Regions from separate parts of the Luteibacter sp. 22Crub2.1 genome, predicted to be linked through region 1. Evidence: predicted binding sites of a transcription regulator. Region 1 holds the regulator's gene; the other holds the start of a gene.
The links. The regulator FliA, encoded in region 1, starts transcription of late flagellar genes. The targets are predictions, from matches to a motif close to TAAAGTTTNNCNNNCNNNGGCCGATAA.
Positions count from the first base shown of each region.

Region 2: a site for FliA is predicted at 8,805-8,831, ahead of B5X73_RS16460 (flagellar hook-length control protein FliK). Genes of this name have one in related genera too.

Region 1 covers NZ_FUYT01000015.1:81,916-94,089, reverse strand. Annotated here, with positions in the region: gene B5X73_RS16205 (DUF2802 domain-containing protein) at 1-70, opposite strand, end outside; gene B5X73_RS16200 (chemotaxis protein CheW) at 216-665, opposite strand; gene B5X73_RS16195 (hypothetical protein) at 662-1,234, opposite strand; gene B5X73_RS16190 (ParA family protein) at 1,234-2,061, opposite strand; gene motD (flagellar motor protein MotD) at 2,058-2,966, opposite strand; gene B5X73_RS16180 (flagellar motor protein) at 2,963-3,703, opposite strand; gene B5X73_RS16175 (chemotaxis protein CheA) at 3,705-5,771, opposite strand; gene B5X73_RS16170 (protein phosphatase CheZ) at 5,779-6,420, opposite strand; gene cheY (chemotaxis response regulator CheY) at 6,431-6,832, opposite strand; gene B5X73_RS16160 (RNA polymerase sigma factor FliA) at 6,886-7,617, opposite strand; gene B5X73_RS16155 (MinD/ParA family ATP-binding protein) at 7,614-8,489, opposite strand; gene flhF (flagellar biosynthesis GTPase FlhF) at 8,560-9,927, opposite strand; gene flhA (flagellar biosynthesis protein FlhA) at 9,961-12,072, opposite strand; gene flhB (flagellar biosynthesis protein FlhB) at 12,076-12,174, opposite strand, start outside.
Region 2 covers NZ_FUYT01000016.1:1,485-13,658, reverse strand. Annotated here, with positions in the region: gene B5X73_RS16490 ((2Fe-2S)-binding protein) at 1-486, opposite strand, end outside; gene B5X73_RS16485 (amino acid permease) at 534-1,847, opposite strand; gene B5X73_RS16480 (bifunctional aspartate kinase/diaminopimelate decarboxylase) at 1,979-4,591, shown strand; gene murL (UDP-N-acetyl-alpha-D-muramoyl-L-alanyl-L-glutamate epimerase) at 4,588-5,937, shown strand; gene murD (UDP-N-acetylmuramoyl-L-alanine--D-glutamate ligase) at 5,924-7,276, shown strand; gene B5X73_RS16465 (hypothetical protein) at 7,313-7,576, opposite strand; gene B5X73_RS16460 (flagellar hook-length control protein FliK) at 7,573-8,745, opposite strand; gene tgt (tRNA guanosine(34) transglycosylase Tgt) at 8,965-10,095, shown strand; gene yajC (preprotein translocase subunit YajC) at 10,238-10,579, shown strand; gene secD (protein translocase subunit SecD) at 10,639-12,174, shown strand, end outside.

The DNA of each region.
Region 1 (12,174 bases):
ACACCAGCAGCAGGCCGACCAGGTTCAGGGCGGCGAGTGCGATGAGGATGTATCCGACGATCGGGTTCATGCGGGGTGGCTTCCGGGGTTAGCGGGGACACGGTAACTCAGTGGGGGGGAATTCTGAAGATGCAGGTTGGTGCGGTGGTGCGAGGCCTGTCGCCAGCGGGGCTGGCTCCTACACAGAGCGGGGGCGGTAACCTCTGCCGCCGCTGTCAGGCGCGGCAGAGGCGGGGGACGTCGACGAGGGCGATGAAGCCGTCGTCGCGGGTGATGACGCCGGTGACGGGGTCGTCTCGGCGGTTCGCGCGGCCGGGCGGTGGCGGGTCGACTTCGTCGGCGTCGAACTGAAGCATCTCTCCGATCACGTCGATGAGCATGCCAACCGCCGTTCCGCTGTCTTCGAAGACGATGACGCGGCGCGCGTCTTCCGCGCCCGGTTCGAGTGCGCCGTCGAGGCCGAAGCGGCGACGGCCGTCCAGCACGGGTACGATCTGACCGCGCAGGTTGACGATGCCGAGAACGTCTTCAGGACCACCCGGTACCGGCGTGATGTCACCCGGACGGATGACTTCGCGCACGCTGTTCAGCGCCACGGCGTAACGCTGCCCCTTGAGTGAAAAGCCCAGCCAGGCGCCCTGCGCGTTGTGTTGCGAGTCGGTCACGGACCCAGCTCCTTTTCCAGCCATTCGATCAGCGCCGTGGTGTTGACCACGCCGCACTTGGGTTCTTGCGACATGCCGGCCAGCCAGGGCCGCGTGGTCGCGCCGGTGCGCCACTGGATGGCGTCGGCATCGAGTTCCACCGGCTCGTCGACGACGATGCAGGCGATCGCCCAGCCGCGATGGCCGAGCAGAACGACCGATGACGACAGCGCTCCCGCCATATCCGGCGAGATGATCGCCGCCAGATCCGCGACCCGCGCTTCACCGCTGGGATGACGCCAGCGCCCGAGGCATACCGGGTTCGGTACATTGGGCGGCGACAAAGGCGGTATCGGCAGGACGTGACTCACGTCGGCCATCGGCACGGCCAGCTTGACGCCGGCGGCAACGCAAAGCAGGTAACGGTTGTCGACGGCCGGCGCAGCGGACTCGGACGGCGCGTTGCGCCAGGTCTCGATGGCCACCACTTTGACTTCGTTCGGGGTCACCACGGCCGGCACCGCCGCAGGCGTCAGCAGCTCGGCAAGATAGTCGGCGACGATCTGCTCGGCGTCCTGCATGGCGCGCATCACGCGGCGGCATCCGTCGCGGGCGCGGTGGCCGACGCAACGGTGGAAGCGGCATCAACCGCGGGAGGCGCCAGCAATTCATCGAGCAACTGGCGATACGCCAGACCGCCGCGACGTGCGGCCGGCCACGAGGCGAGCGGCACACCGGCCGCACTGGCTTCGCGGATCTGCGTATCGGTAGGAATGACAGCCTGACTGACGCTGTCGCCGTATTGCTCGCGCAACTGATCCAGGCAGACGCGCGAGGCGTGCGTCCGCGAATCGAACATCGTCGGCACAATCGTGCGTGGCAGCGGACGACCGCGCGAGCGCTCGATCATCGACAGGCTGCGCAGCATGCGCTCAAGACCGGCCAGCGCCAATGCTTCGGTCTGTGTCGGCACCAGCAGACGATCGCTCGCCGCCAGTGCGTTGACCATCAGCACGCCGAGCGTGGGCGGGCAATCGAGCAGCACATGGTCGAAGTCGGGCGCGAGTTCGGCGAGCGCCTGGGTAAGCACCAGCCCCATACCCGGACGCGTACCCAGCTGACGGTCCAGCGTGATCATCGCGGGCGACGCAGGCAGCACGCTCAACCGGTCCCACTGCGTGGCGTGCACCAGCGTGCGCACCGGCAGCGGGGCCGCACTGTTACCGATGCCGAACAGATCGTAGACGCTGCCATGCGCCCCGCCTTCGACGCCGATGTAACCGGACAGCGAGGCATGCGGATCCATGTCGATGAGCAGCGTGCGCTTGCCGGACGCGGCGAGCAGACTGCCCAGCGCGACCGTGGTCGTGGTTTTTCCGACGCCGCCCTTCTGGTTGGAGACCGCCCAGGTGATCATCGGCGATTTCCCCCGGCCGGCGCGGCCGCGGCATCGCTGTAGAAACGCGACGGGGCCGCCTTGTCGCTCATCACGACAATCAGCACGCGGCGGTTCCGGTTGCGTCCGTCGTCGGTATCGTTCGCCACGATCGGACGAAACTCGCCCCAGCCGACGATACCCACGCGATGCGGATCCACACCCGTCGTCGTCAGCAGACGCGCCACGGTAGCGGCGCGTGCCGCGGACAGCTCCCAGTTGGACGGGAACGTCGGCGTGGCGATCGGCGTGTTATCTGTATAGCCCTCGATACGCATCGGGTTCGGAAACGGCGCGAGGATGCCGGCCAGCTTGCGCAGCACGTCATCGGCCGGCGCCTGCAGTCTGGCGACACCGACCGGGAACAGCATGTCGGTCTTGACCTCGATCTCGAGCCAGTCCGGCGTCTGCCGCACGTTGACCAGACTCTTGTCGATCAGCGGCTTCATCGCCCGCTTCACTTCGTCGGAAATCTGGCTGAGGCTGGCGTCCTCGGTCTTGCCGACCGTGGTGTTCGCCGCCGTCGCGGCATTCGTGCTGGCCGCTTCCTGACGCTCGGCGGCGGCGCCTTCGTGACCGGGCAACGGCAGGTTGCGCGGCGGAACGGGCACGTCGATGCGGGCGATGGGCGCGGCGGCCGGCGCACGCGACTGATTCGGCAGCGGCACCTGCGCGGCGGGCGTAGCCTCGCGGATCGGCTCGATCACCTTGCCCGTGCCGTTGAAGGCTTCATTGATGGACTGCGCCATCACCTTGAACTTGGTTTCGTTGACGGCCGATACCGCGTACATCACCACGAACAACGCGAGCAGCAACGTGATCAGGTCGCCATAGGGGATCGCCCAGCGCTCGTGATTGATGTGCTCTTCGTGGTGGCGGCGCTTCACGAGAGGAACCCCTGAAGCTTGCTCTCGATGTGCCGCGGGTTATCGCCCTGGGCGATCGAGACGAGGCCTTCGACGAGGATCTCGCGCATCTGCGACCGCTGACGGGCCAGACCTTTCAGGCGTGACGCCATGGGCAGCGCCAGCAGATTGGCCAGGCCGATACCGTAAATGGTGGCGACGAAGGCGGCCGCGATGCCGTGGCCGAGCTTGCTGGGCTCGGCCAGGTTCTGCATGACCGACATGAGGCCCATGACGGCACCGATGATGCCCATCGTCGGCGAGTACGCACCGGCGTTTTCGTAGACCTTGGCGGCTTCGATGTCGTTGTGCTCGCGTGCGAGCACTTCCACTTCGAGCACGGAGCGCATGGCGTCCGGCTCGGTGCCATCCACCAAAAGCTGAAGCCCCTTACGGATGAAGGGGTCCGATTCGCGCTCGATGGCGGGTTCCAGCCCGAGCAGGCCGGTGCGCCGGGATATCTCGCTCCAGCCGACGATGCGGCTGACGAGGTTTTCCGATTCGATATCCGGCGGGCGATACACCCACGGCAGCATGCTCCACGCACGCTTGAGTACCGGCCCCGGCGTCTGCACCAGCAGCGCGGCCAGGGTGCCGAGAAAGACGATGACGAACGCCGCCGGGTTCCACAGGGCATCGAGACTCGAGCCTTTGAGGATGGTCCCCACGATGATGACCACGAAGGCCAGGATCGTGCCGACGACGCTCACGATATCCATGTCAGACAGCCATCCTCAATGAAGGCAGCACCTGCCCACTGTCATCGGCCAGACCGGCAAGGTCGAGCACGAGGGAGATACGCCCGTCACCGGTGATGGTCGCCCCGGCGACACCGGGAACGTCCTTGAGGAACGGGCCCAGCGGCTTGGCCATGACGTCTTCGCGGCCGAGCACTTCGTCGACCAGGCAACCCAGCGTCTGGTGACCGATCTGCACGACGACGACATGGCCGCCCTTCCCGCTCACCCCGGCCCAGTGACCGAGGTCGGCGAGCGGCAAGGCGCGCTGACGGTGCGACGCGACGATGCGGCCGTCGAGCTCCTGGATCTGACCGGGAACGAGCTCGAACACTTCGGTGACATTGGACAGCGGGAGCGAAAGCAGACGATGACCGACGCGAACCATCAGCACGCGCATGATCGCCAGCGTCAGCGGCACCGACAGGCGTACCGTGCTGCCATGACCGACACGCGAGTCGATGGACAGCGTGCCGCCCAGTTCGACGATCTTGGTCTTGACCACGTCCATGCCGACGCCGCGGCCGGAAATGTCGGACACCGTGCTGGCGGTCGAGAAGCCCGGGCGGAAGACGATTTCGTAGCATTCGCGCTCGTCCAGACGCGCGGCCTGCTCCGCGTCCATCAGGCCCTTTTCGACGGCCTTGCGGCGCAGGACCTCGGGATCCATGCCCTTGCCGTCGTCGGTGACGGTAATGACGATGCGGTCGCCGTACTGGCCAGCGGCGAGGCGCACCGTGCCCAGACGCGACTTACCTTCGGCCGCGCGCACGTCAGGCATCTCGATGCCGTGATCCACCGCGTTACGCAGCAAATGCACGAGCGGATCGGCGAGCGCCTCGACCACGGTGCGATCGATATCGGTTTCTTCGCCTTCCGTGACGAGCTCGATCTCTTTACCGAGCTGGCGGGCGAGGTCACGAATGATGCGTGGGAAACGGGAGAACAGTTTGCCGACGGGCTGCATGCGCATGCGCAGCACGGCGTTCTGCAAGTCTTCCGCGACGCGCTCCAGCTCGCCGATGGCACGTTCCATCGGATCGTTGCCGCCGCGCGGTGCGAGGCTGGTGAGGCGGTTGCGTACGAGCACGAGCTCGCCCGCGGCGTCGACCAGGCTGTCGAGACGATGCGTGTCGACGCGAACCGTCGTGTCGGCGGCGGACGCGGCGCGCTTTTCGCCAGCCGCGGCGGGCGCGGCCTTCGCTGCGGGAGCAGCCACTGCCGGCGGTGCGGGTGCAGCGACCGGAACCACGGCGAGCGCAGGCGTGGATGCGACAACAGGCGCCGCACCACCGACCGCACCCGGCGCTGCCGTGCCGTGAAGGGAATCCAGCAAGGCTTCGAATTCGTCGTCGCTGATCGCGTCGTTGTTCGACGGCAACGGTGCTGCGGCAGCGACCACGGGTGCGGGCGTCGGTGCCGATGCGGAAACAGCTGCGCTGTCCGCGCCTGGCGCACCCGTGCCGTACAACGAATCGAGCAGCGCTTCGAACTCGTCATCGTTGATCGTCGCGGACGAGGCCGGTGCCGGCGCGCGGTCGGTGCGCGCGGCGTCGAGCATCGCCTCGAATTCATCTTCGATCGGGTCGTACGCTTTCGGCGCGGAAGGTGCCGCGACCGGCGAAGAGATCGGTACCGCCAAGGCAACGGGAGCCGCGGATACGGCACGACCGGGAATCAGCAGCCGGTCGAGCAGCGAACGCGGCGCGGGCTCGATCGGCACGCCGCCATCGGCGGCGCGCATCATGTCGTTGAGCAGGTCGAGCGACTCGAGCAGCGCATCCATGAAGGCGGCGTTGAGCACGATAGTGCCGTTACGCGCTTCGTTCAGAAGATCTTCGCCACGGTGGCACAGCTCCACCATGGGATTGAGCCCAAGGAAGCCCGCACCGCCCTTCACGGTGTGGAACGCACGGAAGACCGCGTTCAGCAGCTCCGTGTCGTTCGGCGACGCTTCGAGATCCACGAGCTGCTCGCCCAGGCTCTCGAGCAGTTCGCGCGCTTCGATCAGGAAGACGTTGAGCAGCTCGTTGTCCAGCTCCACGCTCATAGCGGGCTCAGAATCCGAATTCGCTGAGGAGGCGATCCACTTCGTCCTGGCTGACCTTGTCCGCGGCCGGGGCATTGCCGCCCGCGAGCGAGCCGGTCAGACGGACCAGCTCGACCAGCGACGACTCGACCTTGGCCATGAACGCCTCGACCTGCGCCACGCGCTGACCGGAAAGATCCTGCCACGACTGGGCTTCGACCATTTCGCCCAGGCCGATGTCGCAGCTCTGCGCGAAATCGCCCACGCGCACGGCAAGCGCCGTGGCATTGGTGCCGAACGCCGGGTCGGCATGATCGAGCACCAGCACTTCGTCGGCCTGCTTCGCCAGCGCCTGGGCCTGTGGACGCAGCTTTTCGCTGAAGTCCAGAGTGCGGTGCGCCGCGGTCGAGCTCATCTCGAGCACGTCACGCAGATGCTTGCGCGCATCGCTCATGTTGCCCGGCACGCCGTCGGTCGAAATGTCCGAAGCGAGGCGGCGCACGGATTCGTGCAGGTCGCGCGCAAGGTGGCCCAGCGCCAGGAACAGGTGCTGCTCGCGGCTGCGGATCAGGTTGTCGAGTGCCTTTTCGAAGGCGGCGCCGTCGTCGGCCTCGAGCAGCTCGCGCAGTTCGGGGACGACCTCTTGGCCGGGGGAGAGCATCGTATTCATCGTTATTCCCTTAGCCCGCAGCCGCGGCGAGTCGTTCGAAGATCTTGTCGAGCTTTTCCTTCAGCGTGACCGCCGTGAAAGGCTTGACGACGTAGCCGTTAACACCGCTCTGCGCGGCGGCGATGATCTGATCGCGGTTGTTTTCCGCGGTCACCATCAGCACCGGCAACGACTTCAGACCGGCATCGGCGCGGATGGCGCGAAGCAGGTCGATGCCCGTCATGTTGGGCATGTTCCAGTCGGTGACGACAAGGTCGATCGGCTGCGAGCGCAGCAACGCGAGGGCCGCGTTACCGTCTTCGGCTTCCTGAATGAGCGTGTTGGTGAAACCCAACTCGACCAGGAGATTCCTGACGATGCGCCGCATGGTGGAAAAGTCGTCCACCACGAGGATCTTCATGTTCTTGTCCAAAACTGCTCTCCGCCACGTGCTTTTTCTTTACCGGCGACGGCACCGCGATGCCGTCACTGCTTGTCTTTCCAACCCGTCATGCGTGCACGCAGGCGAATCAGGGCCTGGCCATGGATCTGGCACACGCGCGACTCGCTCACACCCAGTACCACACCGATTTCTTTCAGGTTGAGCTCTTCATCGTAGTACAGCGACATCACCAGCTTCTCGCGTTCCGGCAGGCCGTCGATCGATTGCGCCAGCGCGTCGCGCAGGCCGTTCTTCTCGAAGTTGCCCTCCGGGCCCGAGGCGTCGGGGTCCGCGACGTCGATCGCCGCGCCTTCGTCGCCTTCCGGCGCCGTGAGGCTCAGCAACCGCGCGCTCGCCGCGTCGGCCAGAATCTGGTTGTACTCCATGGCGTCGATACCCAGCCGCTTCATCACTTCCGCGTCTTCGGCGTCGCCACCCGTTTCGTTCTCGATCTGCCTCGTTACTTCAGCCACCTCGCGCAACTTCCGGTGGACGGAGCGCGGGGTCCAGTCCGTCTTGCGCAGTTCGTCCAGCATGGCGCCACGAATGCGGATGCCCGCATAGGTCTCGAAGCTGGCCGCGCGAGTCGGCGAGTAATTTCTTGCGGCCTCGAGCAGTCCGATCATTCCGGCCTGCATGAGGTCATTCGCGTCCACGCTTGGCGGCAGGCGGCCCATCAGGTGATAGGCGATCCGGCGCACCAGGGGTGCATGCGTTTTAACCAGTTGATCCGCTGGAACTCTAGTGATTTCAAGGTATTCGCTAGCGACACTCACAGCGGCAGCCCTCCCCCCATGTGGTTCCGTTCGGCGAAAAAGCCGATGCGACCCTGCACCCGGGGTTCGGGTTCACCCCATGTATCGACCGACCGGGCCAGATTCTTGAATCCCACCGCCGAGCGGCTGCTCGGCCAGGCGTCGACCACGGCCGCCTGACGGCGGATGGCCTGACGCAGGTACTCGTCGTGCGGAACCATGCCCATGAAATCCAGGGACACGTCCAGGAAGCGGTTGGTCACGCGGGCCAGCTTCTCGAACAGCTGACGGCCTTCCTGCGCATGGCGGACCATGTTGGCGACGATGCGGAAGCGGTTCACGTCGAACTCGCGGCTCATCACCTTTATCAGCGCGTAGGCGTCGGTCAGCGAGGCCGGCTCGTCGCAGACCACGACCACCACTTCGTCGGAGGCTGCCGCGAACATCGACACGCTGTCGGAGATGCCGGCGGCGGTGTCGACGATCAGATATTCGGGGGCGACCGGGTATTCGTCGAAGGCGCGGATCACGGCGGCGTGCTCGATATTCGGCAGCTGCGCCATGCGGCGCGCGCCCGAGGTCGCCGGGATCACCTTCAGGCCGTGGTTGGCGTGGAGGATCAGGTCCTCGATGCGGCACTCGCCTTCGAGCATGTGGCCCAGATGGCGCGTGGGCTGCAGGCCCAGCAGCACGTCGATGTTCGCCATGGCCAGATCCGCGTCCAGCAGGACCACGTCACGGCCGCCCATCGCGAGCGCCATGCCGAGGTTGACCGCCACCGTGGTCTTGCCCACGCCGCCCTTGCCGCCCGCCACCGCGATGCTGCGCGTGGGACGACGGTCGGCGAGCCAGTTGAGCCCAGCAGCCTGGGTGGAATCGACGTGTGTGTTCATGAAGGAATTCACTGCCGTGAAGGGGTGTGCGGATGCGGATGCCGTGGTCACGTTACTTCAGTTCCCGGTGTCAGGCGATGGCTGGCGCGGTGGAGAAGCCGAAACGGTCGGCGAGAATCGCGTCGTCCGGTTCGTCGGTGCGCTGCTTGACAAGTTGAGCGGCCAGGCAGACGAGTTTGCGCGCATCCGCGGAGGCGATGTCTTCCGGCACGCGCTGACCATCCGTGGTGTAGTCGAGCGGCAGACCGTGACGGATGACGGCCGACAGGGCACCGCCGATCAGTGGGGCCTCGTCGAGCTTGGTCAGGATCGCGGTCTGCGGCGCCAGCGGCGCGTAGGCACGGATCGCGTTGTCGATGGCCTGCGCCTGCGCGTTCGCGGCAAGCACGAGGCAGACACGCACCTCGGTCATCGCGCGCAGGGTGTCGAACTGCTGCTGCAGCTTCGGATCGTTACCGGCCAGGCCGGCGGTATCGATCAGCACGGTGTGCTTGCCACGCAGCTGCAGCAGCACGTTGCGCAGGCTCTGTGCGTCATGGGCGTTGTAAACGCGCACGCCGAGCAGGCGGCCGTAATGTTCCAGCTGAGCGCCCGCGCCGATGCGGTACTGGTCGGCACTGATCAGCGCGACGTTCGAGGCGCCGTGGCGGAGCACCGCACGCGCCGCAAGCTTGGCGATGGTGGTGGTCTTGCCAACGCCCGTCGTCCCGACCAGAGCGGTGACGGCGCTACCGGCGGTATCGGCGTTGCGGCCGCTGGTACGGATGTTGCGCGAGAGGATGCCCAGCGGCAGGTAGCGGGCCTGCTCGGCGGTCATGCCCGGCGGCAGCTCGGCGCAGAGCGCGCGGGCCACGTCGCCGTCGATGCCCAGGCGGGTCATCTCGCGGAGCACGCGGGCGCGCAGCGGCTGGTCGCGGTCCATCTGATTCCAGGCGAGCGTGGACAGCTGCACTTCCAGCATCTCACGCAGGCTGTTGATCTCGGCACGCACGCCATTGACGGCGGCGTCGCTGTTCGCGGTGTGGTTCGGGGCGACCGTCGCGGCGCGCACCACATCGGCGACGCTGGCGGCGAGCGCGGCGCTCGACTGACGCTGCGGCGCATTCGGATTCACGACCTGCGGCGCGGCGGGCGCCGGAGCACCGCGCGTCACACGTTCGACAGCGGCGGCGGTCGCGGCCTTGGCCTGATCGATGCGGGCGGCGAAGTCGTTCTCGCGGCGCACGCGGATCGGGGCTTCCTCGCGCTCGCGCGGCGGAAGATCGACACCGAAGCCGGCTTCACGCACCAGCGCTTCGTCGTAATCCAGCGCCGCGATGATCTCGATGCCGTCGTCCAGCCGACGGGTCGACAGGATCACGGCATCCGGGCCCTGCTCGTCGCGCACCTGGCGCATGGCCTGGCGCATGTCGGGGGCTACGAAGCGTTTGATTTTCATGCGTTCGATCCTGTGTCCATGTTCATTCCCCACTTACCTGCCGAGCGCCGTCACCAGCTTGACGCGTCGGTTATCCGGAACTTCGTTGTAAGCGAGTACATGCAGGTTTTGGGCCACATGACGCGTGAAGCGCGAAAGCCATGGACGAAGCGCGGGAGAGACCAGCAATACCGCCGGTTCGCCGGCCGCTTCCTGACGCCGTGCGGCCTCGGCGACGTTCTGCTGAAGACGATCGGCCAGACCCGGCTCCACGGCCGCGCCAGTCGGACCGCCACCCTGCAGCGACTGCAGCAGGATCTGCTCGAGTTCCGGCGCCAAAGTAATGACGGGCACTTCCGAACCCAGGCCGGCGATCTCCTGCACGATCTGACGACCGAGCGTGACGCGTACGGCGGCGGCGAGCACGCCGGGATCCTGACTCTGACCCGCGTGCTCCGCCAGCGACTCGACGATGCCGCGGAAGTTGCGGATGGGCACGCGCTCGGCGAGCAGGTTCTGCAGCACCTTGACCACCGCACCCAGCGACAGCCGCTTGGGCACGAGATCTTCGACCAGCTTCGGCGTCTGCTGGGCCAGACGGTCGAGCAACTGCTGCACGTCCTGGTGGCCGATGAGTTCGTGGGCGTGGTTCTGCAGAATGTGCGACAGGTGCGTGGCGATGACGGTGGCCGGGTCGACCACGGTGTAGCCCAGCGTCTGCGCGTGCTCGCGCATCCCCGGCTCGATCCACACGGCATCGAGGCCGAAGGCGGGATCGCGCGTGGCGATGCCATTGATCGTCCCGTGCACTCGGCCCGGATCGATCGCCAGCATGCGCTCGGTATGGATTTCGGCCTCGCCCATCGGTACGCCCATCAGCGAAATGCGATAGCCGTGCGGTGCAAGATCGAGGTTGTCGCGAATGTGGACGGACGGGACGAGAAAGCCGAGCTCCTGCGACAGCTTGCGACGCACGGATTTGATCCGCGCCATGAGCTCGCCGCCCTGCGCCTTGTCCACCAGCGGAATCAGGCGATAGCCGACTTCCAGGCCGATGGTGTCGACCTGCGCCACGTCTTCCCACGAGAGTTCGAGACGCTCGGCCGGCGGCGCGGACTCCAGCGCCAGATCGGTACCCGGGGCGCCCGGCGCGCCGGTGGCGCCACCCTCGGCGACGAGGTTCTTGCGCTGCTGCAGCTTCCACGCGGCAAAGCCGGCGCCACCGGCCAGCAGAAGGAACGGAATGTTCGGCATCCCGGGGATCAGACCCATCGTGCCGAGCACGGCGGCGGCCACGCCCAGCGCCTTGGGCTGACCGAACAGCTGGCCCATCACGTGCTTGCCCATCTCCTGCGACTTGGACACGCGGGTGACGATGACCGCCGTGGCGATCGAGAGCATCAGGCCGGGGACCTGGGCGACGAGGCCGTCACCAATGGTCAGCAGCGTGTAGGTACGCGCGGCTTCGCCGGCCGACAGGCCATGCTGGAACATGCCGATGAAGAAGCCACCCAGCATGTTGATGGCGAGGATGAGCATGCCCGCCGTGGCATCGCCGCGGACGAACTTGGACGCACCGTCCATCGAGCCGTAGAAGTCGGCTTCCTCACGCACTTCCTGGCGGCGCTCGCGCGCCTGTTCCTGGGTCAGCAGACCGGCGTTGAGATCGGCGTCGATCGCCATCTGCTTGCCGGGCATGGCGTCGAGGGTGAAGCGGGCGGTCACTTCGGACACGCGAGTGGCGCCCTTGGTGACGACCACGAAGTTGATGATGGTGAGGATGGCGAAGACGACGAAACCGACGGCGAAGTTGCCGCCGATGACGAACTCGGCGAAGGCCTCGATGACCTTGCCCGCGGCGCCCGGGCCGTTATGACCGTGCAGCAGCACCACGCGGGTGGAAGCGATGTTCAGCGCCAGGCGCAGCAACGTGGCGAACAGCACCACCGTCGGGAACGAGGCCAGCTCCAGCGGGCGCATCACGTACATGGTGGCGAGCAGGATCACCAGCGACAACGCGATGTTGAAGGTGAACAGCAGGTCCAGCATGAAGGGCGGCAGCGGCAGCATCATCATGCCGAGCATGATCAGCATGGCGACCGGCGCCGCCACGCCTCGGCGGCCGATCTGCCGGAACGTACCCATCAGGTTGGTGGAAGCGGCCATTCGTCAGTTATCCATGCGGTAGGGGCCGAGCAGGTCCGGGTCGATCTCCTGCTTCGGTAGCTCCGGCGGGAGATCGCCCATGGCGATCGCCTGCTTCAGCCG
Region 2 (12,174 bases), on a different contig from region 1:
TCCGCAGCGGCAGAGGTTGCCTATCTTGTCGATGTCGGCGTCCGACGGATTTTTCTGCCGCGAGAGCAGCTCCACCGCCGCCATGATCTGGCCGGGCTGGCAGAAGCCGCACATGATCGCGTCCTCGTCGATCCACGCCTGCTGTACGGGATGCAGCTTGCCGTCGGCGCCGGCCAGACCCTCGACCGTGGTGACGCGCTTGCCGGTGAGCTTTTCCATCGGCGTCTGGCACGAGGCCACGGCCTTGCCGTCGACGATGACCGTGCAGAAGCCGCAATCACCCTGATCGCAGCCGTATTTGGCGCCGGTCAGGCGCAGGACGTCGCGCAGGTACCAGAGCAGGGGCATGGTCTTGTCGCCCGAGTGCCGGTACCGCTTGTCGTTGATGATGAGGTCGATGCCTTCACGTACGGGCTTGGGCGCCGGTTGCGAGGCGTCCTGTCGGGTCGGAACGGGTACGGGAGACGTCGGGCCTTGCTGTGCCATCTGCTTTCCTCAGCTGAACCGGTTCATTGTGGCATCCGTGCCCATGATCAGCGAGCCACTTTACTGAACAGATGTCGCCAGACCGCATACACAGGCAGTCCGGCGAGCACCACGAGGCACACCACGCCGGCGCTCAGCGGCTTGTCCCAGGCGTAGGCGACGACCACCGCGATCACGGTGCCGAGGAAAATCATCGGCAGCAACGGGTACGCCGGCGTGGCGAACGCCGGCCGGCTGCCGCCGTGGCGGCGATACCAGAACAGCGTGGCGATGGTCACGGCGTACGCGACCCAGTCGCCGAACGCCGCGAAATCCAGCAACTGCCCGTAATTGGCCGACAGGACCAGCACGATGGCCCACGCCGCGAGCGCCATCAGGGCGATGTTGGGCGTGCGGTAACGCGGATGCAGCCGCGCTACGCTGGAGAAGAACAGGCCATCCTCGCCCATCACCTGGAGCACACGGGCGCCCGCCACGAGGGTGATGTTGCAGAAACCAAGTGTGGAAACGGCGATGCCGATCGCGATGACCTTGGCGCCGGCCGCACCGAACACACGGCTCATGACGTCGGCGGCGGGTGCCTGGCTGGCGGCGAGGCCATCGTGACCCAGCACGGCCATATAAGCGTAGTTGGTGAGCACGTAGGCGGCGATGACCACCAGCATGCCCAGTACCAGCGCGCGTGGCAGCGTCCGCTGCGGGTCACGTACTTCGCCCGCGAGATTGTTGAGGTAGCTGAAGCCGGAAAAGGCGAACAGCACCGGCAGCAGGGCGCCGGCGAGGCTGCCGCTCGTCGGCGCGACGCCCGGTGCCAGTGCATGAGTGGTGCCGACGCCGGCGAAGGCCAGGCCGGTCACCACCAGGGCGGCGATGGCGAGCAGTTTCAGGATGGCGAAGAGATTCTGTACCTGGGCGCCGAAGCGGATCCCGAAAAGATTCAGCCCGGTCACGAAAATCAGCGCGCCCACGGCCAGCGGCTTGACCAGGTCGGGCGACAGACCGAACACCGACGTGGCGTAGCTGCCGAAGATCGTCGCCACCGCGGCGCTGCTTCCGCTGTAGATCACCAGCAGCATCGTCCAGCCGAACAGGAAGCCGGCCAGACGGCCGAACGCCTCACGCAGGTAGACGTAGCTGCCGCCCGCTTCCGGGCGCCGGGCGCCGAGTTCGGCGTAGCAGAGGCAGCCGATCAGGGTCAGCAGGCCCCCGCCCACCCACAACGCCAGCAGTACCCAGCCCGAGGACGTGCGTTGCGCGACGATGCCCGGGTTGAGAAAGATGCCGCCCCCGATGATGCCGCCGACGACGATGAGTGCGGCATCCATGAGGGTGAGACGGCGTGCGTAGCCGGGATTTTCCATGAGACGTGGGTCGTGATCGGGATAAAGGACGGAGAATAGCCCAGATTGCGTTTTCTCCGTTGCGGCGCAACACTTCGGGGGATAGTCAGCCCTGGCTGACCGCTTCTTTCCCCAGCCAACAAAAGAGTCCCGTGAGCGAAAACGCAAACGCGCCGTTGCCTCTCAACGCGCCCTGGATCGTCATGAAGTTCGGCGGCACTTCGGTGGCCACCGCCGCACGCTGGCGCAATATCCTCGAGCTGGCCGCCAGCCGCCGCGCCGAAGGCGCGCGCGTGCTGATCGTGGTCTCGGCCCTGTCCGGCATTACGGACGGCCTGAAACAGCTTTGCACGCACACGGAATCGAAACGCCGCTCGGACGCGGCCGCCGCCCTGGCCGATCGCCACCACGCCCTGCTCGCCGAGATGTCGCTCGCCATGCCGGAGACGCTCGGCGCGCGCCTGGCCGATCTGGCCGGTCTTGCCGACAGCGGTGCCGGCGAGCTGGGTGAACTGGCCTGGCAGGCCCGTGTTCAGGCGCATGGCGAGCTGATGTCCAGCGCGCTCGGTGCGGCATTCCTCAGCGCGAACGGTCTGCCCACCACGTGGGTCGACGCGCGCGAGTGCCTGCATTCGGTGGCCCTGCCAAACCAGAACGAGCGGACCCGCCTGCTCTCGGCGATGGTCGAGCCTCATCACGATGCCGCCCTGACGGCCTCGCTGGCCGAGCGCGGTGAGGTCTTCATCACCCAGGGCTTCATCGCCTGCGACGAGGAAGGCCGCACGGTGCTGCTCGGTCGCGGCGGTTCGGATACGTCGGCGGCTTATTTCGGCGCGCTGCTGGCGGCATCCCGCGTGGAGATCTGGACCGACGTGGCGGGCATGTTCAGTGCCAACCCGCGCCAGGTCGCCGGCGCGCGCCTGCTCCAGCGCCTGGACTACGAAGAAGCCCAGGAGATCGCCTCCACCGGCGCCAAGGTGCTGCACCCGCGCTGCCTGTCTCCGCTGCGCGAGCCCCGCGTCCCCCTGCTGATCAAGGACACCAACCGGCCCGAGCTGGAAGGCACCTTCATCGGTCCCGAGATCCGCGAACACGCACCCAGCATCAAGGCGATCAGTGCGCGCAAGGGCATCACGCTGGTCTCGATGGAGTCGGTGGGCATGTGGCAGCAGGTCGGCTTCCTGGCCGACGTGTTCGATGCCTTCCGCCGGCATGGTCTCTCCGTCGATCTGATCGGCTCGGCGGAAACCAATGTCACGGTGTCGCTCGACCCGACCGAAAACCTGCTGGATTCCGACGCCATCGCCGCGCTTGCCGCGGACCTGGCGCGCGTCTGCAGGGTGAAGGTGATCGCGCCGTGCGCGGCGATCACGCTGGTCGGCCGCGGCATGCGCTCGATGCTGCACAAGCTGTCGGGTGTGCTGGCCGAGTTCGGCCAGCTTCGCGTCCACCTGATCTCGCAGTCGTCCAACAACCTCAACCTGACCTTCGTCGTCGACGAGGACGTGGTGGACGACATGCTGCCGCGTCTGCACGAACTACTGATCGGTGCGGGCGCTCTGCGCACGGACGACAGCGTGGTGTTCGGGCCGTCGTGGCAGGCCTTGTACGGTGCGGGCGAACAGGTGCTGCCGGCCGCCGCATGGTGGCAGGGCGAGCGCCTGAAGCTCGTCGACCTCGCGAAAGAGCGCACGCCGCGCTACGTCTATCATCTGCCGACCGTGCGTGCGCAGGCACGCCGGGTGAAATCGCTGCAGGCGGTGGACCGCGCGCATTACGCGGTCAAGGCCAATACGCATCCGGGCATCCTCAAGGTGCTGGCGGAAGAAGGCTTTGCCTTCGAGTGCGTCTCGCCGGGCGAGCTCGCCGCCGTGTCGGCGGCGGTGCCCGAGAGCACGCCGCTGCTGTTCACTCCGAACTTCGCCGCGCGTCGCGATTTCGAAGCCGCGTTGCGGACGCGCGCGACCATCACCATCGACGCGCTGTATCCGATCGAGCACTGGAGCGATCTGTTCGCCGGTCGCGAGATCATTCTGCGCGTGGACCTCGGTCGCGGGCTGGGGCACCACGACAAGGTGAAAACGGGCGGTACCGGCAGCAAGTTCGGTGTGCCGATCGAGCAGATCGACCGTTTCCTGCGTCTGGCCGATGCGGCCGGGGCGCGGGTTATCGGCCTGCACGCGCATCTGGGCTCGGGCATTCTCGATGCCGCACACTGGGGCGAGGTCTACTCGCAGCTGGCGGCGCTGGCGGAGCGTATCGGGACCATCACCGTGCTGAACATCGGCGGAGGCCTGGGCGTGCCGTCGCATCCGGGCGAGACCGCGCTCGACATGCCCGCGCTCGATCGCGTGCTGACCTCGGTACGTCAGGCCTATCCGCAGTTCCAGTTGTGGATGGAGCCCGGCCGCTATCTGGTGGCCGATGCCGGCGTGCTGCTGGCGCGTGTCACGCAGGAAAAGGAGAAGGGCGCCAACGTGCGTTACCTCGGTCTCGACACGGGCATGAACAGCCTGATCCGTCCCGCGCTCTACGATGCCTGGCACGAGATCGTGAACCTCACGCGCCACGGTGAAGCGGCGACCACGATGTACCAGGTAGTCGGCCCTATCTGCGAGTCCGGTGACATCCTCGGTTCGGACCGGCGCCTGCCGGAATCGAAAGAGGACGATGTGATCCTCGTGGCGCAGGGCGGCGCATACGGTGCCGTCATGTCGTCGCGCTACAACCTTCGTGACGAAGCCGACGAGGTGCTGCTGCCGTGACCGCCAACCTCACCGATCCACGCGGAAGCGAGCGCTTCCGCTTCGTCCGTCACACCTTCGTCGATGGTGTCGCCGAGCTGGTCTACGCCTTCGACGACGGCCTCGAGCTGATCGAGCGCGTTACGTTTCCGGGGGCGCCGACGGTCCCGCCGGAGCGCGAGGCGGCGTTCGCGTCGGCGCTCCGGCTGCTGCATATCGTCGCCGGTGTCAGCTACTACAAGGCGGGCATCCCGCCGTCGATCGTGATCGAAGGCGAGCCGCTCGACGAAGAGACGGCGACGCTTGCCGATGCGCTGTATCTGCATGGTCTGGCCGAGTTCGCCTATCGCAACCGGCTGGATCTGCGTGGGCGTATCGCGTTTCCGTTCGAAAGTCGCGATCGCGTCGCGGCCCCCGCGATCGGTTTGCCGGCACGCTCGTTGCTGCCGATCGGTGGCGGCAAGGATTCCGTGGTCGCCGTCGAGGCCGTGAAGTCGACCGGTGGTGACGCGACGGCGGCGTGGGTCGGCAATTCGCCGCTCATCGCCGAATGTGCGGCGCGAACCGGTCTGTCGACGCTGAACATTTCGCGCGAGCTGGCGCCGGGTCTGTTCGAACTGAACCGCCTGGGCGCGTGGAACGGGCATATCCCCGTGACGGCGATCAACTCGGCCATTCTGACGCTGGCGGCTCTGTTGTACGGCTACGACTCCATCGTATTCGCCAATGAACGTTCGGCATCGGTCGCCACGCTGGAATACGAAGGCCAGGAAGTGAATCACCAGTGGAGCAAGGGCTTCGGTTTCGAGAAGACCTTCCACGACTACCTGCATTCGCATGTCGCCGCCGATCTCGACTACTGCTCGCTCCTGCGACCGTGGTCGGAGCTCGCGGTGACCAGCGCATTCGCGCGCCTTGGCGCGGCGTATTTCGATGCGTTCTCCAGCTGCAACCGGAACTTCCGTATCCTCGGCCCCAAGCCGGCGGATCGCTGGTGCGGTCAGTGCCCGAAATGCCATTTCGTGTTTCTCGCGCTCGCGCCGTTCATGGCCAAACCGCGGCTGGTATCGATCTTCGGGCGCAACCTGCTCGACGACGACTCGCTGGCCGACGCGTTCGACGCGTTGCTCGAATACAAGAACCACAAGCCGTTCGAGTGCGTGGGCGAGGGCGCCGAAGCGCGCGCCGCGCTCGCGTCGCTGGCGGAGCGTCCGGAGTGGCGCGAAGACGCGCTGGTGTCGCGTTTCCGTCGCGAGATTCTTCCGCAACTCGACTCGTCCGAGCTCGCACTCGAGCCCTGGCTGAAGCCGGGTGCGTCGCACCTCGTGCCATCGCGTCTGCTCGGAGCGCTGGATGCGCTGGGCTGATCTCGAGGGGCGCCGCGTCGCCGTCTGGGGTTTCGGTCGCGAAGGGCGTGCGGCCCTCGACGCGCTGGCCCGGCATCTGCCGGGGCAGCTGGTCGATGTCTACTGTTCGTCCGACGAGGCGGCCGCGGCACGTGCTTCGTTTCCATGGGCGCACGTACATGACGTGGCCCCCGATGCCGATGCGCTCGCGTCGTACGACATCGTCATCAAGTCCCCCGGTATCTCCGCGTACAAGCCCGAACTGCTCGATGCGCAGGCGCGCGGCACGCGTTTTACATCGGGCACCGCGCTCTGGTTCGCCGCCCATGTGACGGCGAAGACCATAGCGGTGACGGGTACCAAGGGCAAAAGCACCACATCCGCTTTGATCGCGCATCTTGCGCGTTCGTTGGGTGTGCGCACGGCACTGGCCGGCAACATTGGCTTGCCAATGCTCGAGCTCGATGGCGAGAGCGCCGATCTGTGGGTGATCGAACTGTCGAGTTTCCAGACCGGCGAAGCGTTTGGTGTCGGGCTTGGCGTCGTCACCAGTCTCTACGAAGAACACCTCGACTGGCACGGCTCGCGCGAGCGTTACGTCAGCGACAAACTGAAGTTGCTGGCGTCATCCGCGCAGGTGCTGGTCAATGCGATGCAGCCTGCGCTGATGGCGCGAGCGGCGGACCATCCCGGTCTGCATACGTTTGGCGACGAGGCGCACTGGCATGTCGCCGACGGCTGGATTCGGCGTGGAAGCGAAAACGTGATCGCGGCATCCGCGGTGTCCGCGCCGGGTCTTCACAACGCAGTCAACGCGTGTGCCGCTCTTGCCGCACTGGAGATCGCCGGCCTCGATGCGCGTGCCGCAGCGCCTGCGTTGTCCACCTTTGTGCCTCTGCCGCATCGGTTGCAGCCGCTGGGCGAGATCCATGGCCTGCGCTGGATCAACGATTCGATCAGCACGACGCCGCTGGCGAGTCTTGCCGCGCTCGAAAGCGTGGGGGTGGAACGTGTCGCGCTGCTCGTCGGCGGGCACGATCGCGGTCTCGACTGGACGCCGTTTGTGGAAGCGATGCGCCTGGATGCGCCTGAGGCGATCGTGTGCCAGGGTGCCAGCGGTTCGCGTATTGCGGATGCGCTGGAGGCGGCGGGTGTCGCGAATGTTTATCGGGCAGCGGATCTCGCCGCCGCCGTCGGTGCCGCGCGTAACGCCCTGAGCGGCGAGGGCGTCGTCGTGCTGTCGCCGGGTGCGCCGAGCTTCGACCAGTTCAGGGATTATGCGGAGCGTGGCAAACGCTTTGCCGAGCTGGCGGGGTTTGAAGCCGGCGCGGCCAGTATCCAGGGCCTGGGCGTCAGCTGACGCCGTCGCCGACAGGCTGACGTGAGCCGCGGCGCATCAGGCCTCGACAGCCCCGAGTAAGGTCCCCACCACCGCCGCCAGTGCCGCATACAGCTCCGGCGGCACGTCGTCGCGCAGCCGCACGGCCGCCAGCAAGGTAGCGATCTGCGGATCCAGTTGCGGTGCGAGCCCCAGCGCCTGCGCGCGCTCCAGCATGTTTTTCACGCTGTCGGCGTCGACACGCTGGGTTTTCCCATTGCTGGTCGGCGTCGCGAGCCGCAGCGTGACACTGCGGCGCGGGGAGGGCAGGGACGGATTCATGCGCGGGCTTCGAGGAGGACCGCGCTATACGCGCTGGTCGGCACGGGCAGGCCGTGCATGCAGGAGAAATGATCGAGCTGCAGGCCGCTTTTCTCGAGCACGCGCCGCAGCGAGACGAATTCGGTTTCCAGGCGCGACACGGTGTCGGCCTGTTGTACCCACAGGCGCACCGACACGCGCGGTATGCGCAGCTGGATCTCACCCTGTACGGCGCCCAGCGCGAGCGGGTCGATGGCGAATCCGACCGTCCACAGGCCATCCGGCTCGCCAGGGCCTGGCTTGCCTTCCTCGATCCGCAACTGGAGCACGTCGTAACCGCGCGCGTTCGCCAGCGGCACTTCGATCATCCATAGTCCGGCCTGCGGCTGGGATTCCAGCTGACCGATCTCGACACGGGACAGTGCGGCACGTGTGTCGGTCCGTAACTGGCCGACCAGCGCGTCGACGTCGTCTTCGGTGATGGCGAATTCCGCCACGCGAGGCTGGGCAATCAGTGCGCGCTGGGCGAGCGGCGGGGGTGTGTCACCAAGCTGGCGCGGAAGTCCGGGGCCGGTGCTGACGCCCGATGCGCTTCGCGTCGGCGGAAGATCGGCCAGCGTGCGGCGGAGCGCCATCAATGCCGCCTTGAAATCGTCGGCCGCCGGGGTCTCTTTCGTCGGCTCGGCGAGATGGGATTCGAGGAAGCTGCCGCTCTTGGCGATGGCTTCCTTCATGCCCATCGGCGTGCTGACATCATCGGGTCCGCTGATCGAAGCCTCGAGCGTGGCGAGTGCGGCTCGCAGGGGTGCCGGCAGCGAGCGGGCCACCGGGCTGCGCGCCAGTGAGGCCAGTGCGCCGAGCAGCGGCGCGTAACCATTCTGCAGCGGCAGCCGTTCGCGCAGTCCCTGCATCGTGACGCCTTCCTCGGGGTGGGCGATGAGGACTTCGAGCTGGGGCTGAGCGCCTTGGGTCAGGACGCGCACCTGAAACTGCTGGGGAAGCTGGGTGCCCGTGGTGTCGGCCTCCACCGTGATACCGCCGATGTCCAGCAGCAGCTTGCCGATGTCGTTCTGCCCCATGACGCGTGCCGTCAGCAGCGTACCCACCCGCCAGGCATCAACGGCCGCGGTGGTGCCCGCTGCCGCGCCGGCCCATAGCTGGGCGGCGATACTGGTCGGCTGGATGATCAAAGGGCAGGTCCTCCGAGGGCCTGGGCGGACCCCGGTCTGGGCTCGCTCCTGTGGCATAGGAATCGGCGGAAACGGGCGGAACTTTAGGTTGGCGCTTGCCGACACCTGTACGCGTAAACGGCGAGCGCGGTGGGCCGCCGCCCCGGCAAGGTAATGCTCTCCGTCCGCGCGGCGCCCGACCTGCAGGTCCGAAGGGCCGACTCCCGGTACACTACGCGGATGACCCAGCTTCCCTTCGAACTCCTCGCCACCGATGGCGCGGCCCGGCGTGGCCGTCTCCGATTCGGCCGCGGCACCGTCGAAACCCCGGCCTTCATGCCGGTGGGCACCTACGGCTCCGTGAAAGCCATGACCCCGCGCGATGTCCTCGACACCGGCGCGGAGATCATCCTCGGCAATACCTTCCACCTGTTTCTGCGGCCTGGCCTCGAGATCGTCGGCGAATTCGGCGGGCTGCATAAGTTCATCGGCTGGAACAAGCCGATCCTTACGGACTCCGGCGGTTTTCAGGTCTTCTCGCTGGCGCACAAGCGCAAGATCACCGAAGAGGGGGTGACCTTCGCCTCCCCGGTGGATGGGTCGAAGGTGTTCCTCTCGCCCGAAGAGTCGATGCGGATCCAGAAGGTGCTGGACTCCGACGTCGCGATGATTTTCGACGAGTGCACGCCGTATCCGGCGACCGAAAAGGTCGCCTCTGACTCGATGGAGCTCAGCCTGCGCTGGGCCGAGCGTTCCCGCCAGGCTTTCGACGACCTGAAAAACCCCAACGCGCTGTTCGGCATCGTCCAGGGCAGTACGTACGAAAAGCTGCGCCACCGTTCGGCGGAGCGGCTGGTGGAGATCGGCTTCGACGGTTACGCCGTGGGTGGTCTGGCCGTCGGCGAGCCGGAGGCGGAGCGCAATCACACGCTCGACCTGACCCTGCCGATGCTGCCAAAGGATCGCCCCCGTTATCTGATGGGGGTGGGACGCCCCGAAGACATCGTCGAGGCCGTCCGTCGCGGCATCGACATGTTCGATTGCGTGATGCCTACGCGCAACGCGCGCAACGGGTTCCTCTTCACGTATGAAGGCACGTTGCGCATCCGGAACGCGAAGTTCGCTACCGATACCCGCGTGATCGAAGAAGGTTGCGACTGCTACGCCTGCGCCAACGGCTTCTCGCGCGCCTACCTGCGACATCTCGATCGCTGCAACGAGATCCTGGCCAGCCAGCTGGCGACGATGCACAACCTGCGGCACTACCAGCGCTTGATGGCCGGGCTGCGCGGCGCGATCGAGACGGGTACCCTCGACGACTTCGTCACCGCCTTCTATGCGGCCCGCCAAAAGGCCGTCGTCGACGGCTGACCGGGCTTGAGGGCGCTGTCCGGCGCCCCCAGAAGCCTTGACGAGTCCGGTACATAAGCACCGGGGCGCGTGGCATAATCCACGATCTTTTTACGTGAGCAGCCGCTTTTCCTTGGCTGTTCCATGACTTGCGAGATATCCGATGAGCCTTCCGACGTTCGCCGCCATTGCCCAGGCCACTGCCCCCGCTGCCGCACCCCAGGGCGCTCTGAGCTTCTCGCCGCTGATCATGATGGCGGTGCTGTTCGGCATCTTCTATTTCATGATGATCCGCCCGCAGATGAAGCGTCAGAAGGAGCACCGCAACCTGCTCTCGGCGCTGAGCAAGGGCGACGAGGTCGTGATGAGCGGCGGCATGGCCGGCCGTATCGAAGACGTGGGTGAGGCCTTCGTCCGTGTCGAGATCGCTCCGGGCACCGTCGTCCAGGTCCAGAAGAGCTCGATCACCCAGGTGCTGCCGAAGGGCAGCCTCAAGAAGTCCTGAGCTTCATCTCATCGCGTCAGCTGCGGCCGGCACCCGGCCGCCTCCACGGAATGTAAGGCATGAGTGATTTTCCACGCTGGAAATACGCGCTGGTTGTGATCGTATTGCTGTTCGGCATCGTCTACGCGCTGCCGAACGTCTATACGCCGCAGCCCGCCGTGCAGATCTCGGGTAACCACGGCAGCGCCGTCGACGCCACGCTGAAGACCAAGGTCGAGAGCATTCTTGCCACGGCCCACGTTCCGGCAGCGAGCGTCGACGTGACGTCGTCCGAGAAAGGCAGCCGCCTGCTGGCGCGCTTCGCCAGTGCCGACGCGCAGGCGAAGGCGTCCGACGCACTTCGCGGCGCGCTCGGTGACGACTACACGGTCGCGCTCAACCTCGCCTCGACCGTGCCGTCGTGGCTGCGCTCGATCAACGCGTACTCGATGCCGCTGGGTCTCGATCTGCAGGGCGGTGTGCACTTCCTGATGGAAGTCGACCAGAATGCCGTGATCGACGGTCAGGAAACCCGCTACGCGGACGACGTCCGCTCGCTGCTGCGTGACAGGAAGATCTCGTACGACTCGGTGGCGCGCAATCCACGCGGTCAGGGCATCGGCATCATCCTGCGCAGCGACGCCGATCGCCAGGCCGCCGCGTCGCTCATCGCTACCGAGTTCACCGATCTGACCGTTTCCGATGGTCCGTCCACGGGCAACCGCTTCACGCTCAATGCCGTGGTCAAGCCGGCCAAGCTGCGCGAGCTCGCTCAGAGCGCCATCACCCAGAACGTCACCACGCTGCGCCAGCGTGTGAACGAACTGGGCGTGTCCGAGCCGCTGATCCAGCAGCAGGGCCAGAGCCAGATCATCGTCGAGCTGGCCGGCGTGCAGGACACGGCCGAGGCCAAGCGTCTGATCGGCGCGACCGCCACCCTGGAATACCGCGCCGGCCTGTACACCCCGCAGCAGGCCATGGATGCCGCCCGCAGTGGCAGCGTGCCGCCCGACGCCAAGCTGTATTACGGCCGCGATCGTCGCCCGTACCTGCTCAGCAAGACCGTCATCGCCACGGGCGATCAGCTGACCTCGGCCGTCTCGGGTCGCGACCAGCAGAACGGCACGCCGAACGTCAGCGTCACGCTGAACAGCGCCGCCGCCCGCAAGATGCAGGACTTCACCAACGGTAACGTCGGCAAGCCGATGGCCGTGCTGTACATCACGCGTACCAACGACATCAAGATGGTCGACGGCAAGGAAGTGAAGACGCCGAAGACGACCGAGGAAGTCATCAACTACGCGAACATCAGCTCGCCGTTCGGCAAGCAGTTCTCGACCAACGGCCTGCCCAGCGACGCCGAAGCCTCCGATCTCGCCCTGCTGCTGCGCGGCGGTTCGCTCGCGGCACCGGTCGACATCGTCGGCGAAAGCGTCATCGGTCCCAGCCTCGGCGCGGACAACATCGACCGCGGTTTCAAGGCGGTGATGCTCGGCCTCGGCCTCGTGCTGATCGCCGCGGCCATCTACTACAAGCTGTTCGGCATCGTCGCGGACATCGCCCTGTTCTTCAACCTCGTCCTGCTCGTCGCGGTGATGTCGCTGATCCACGTGACG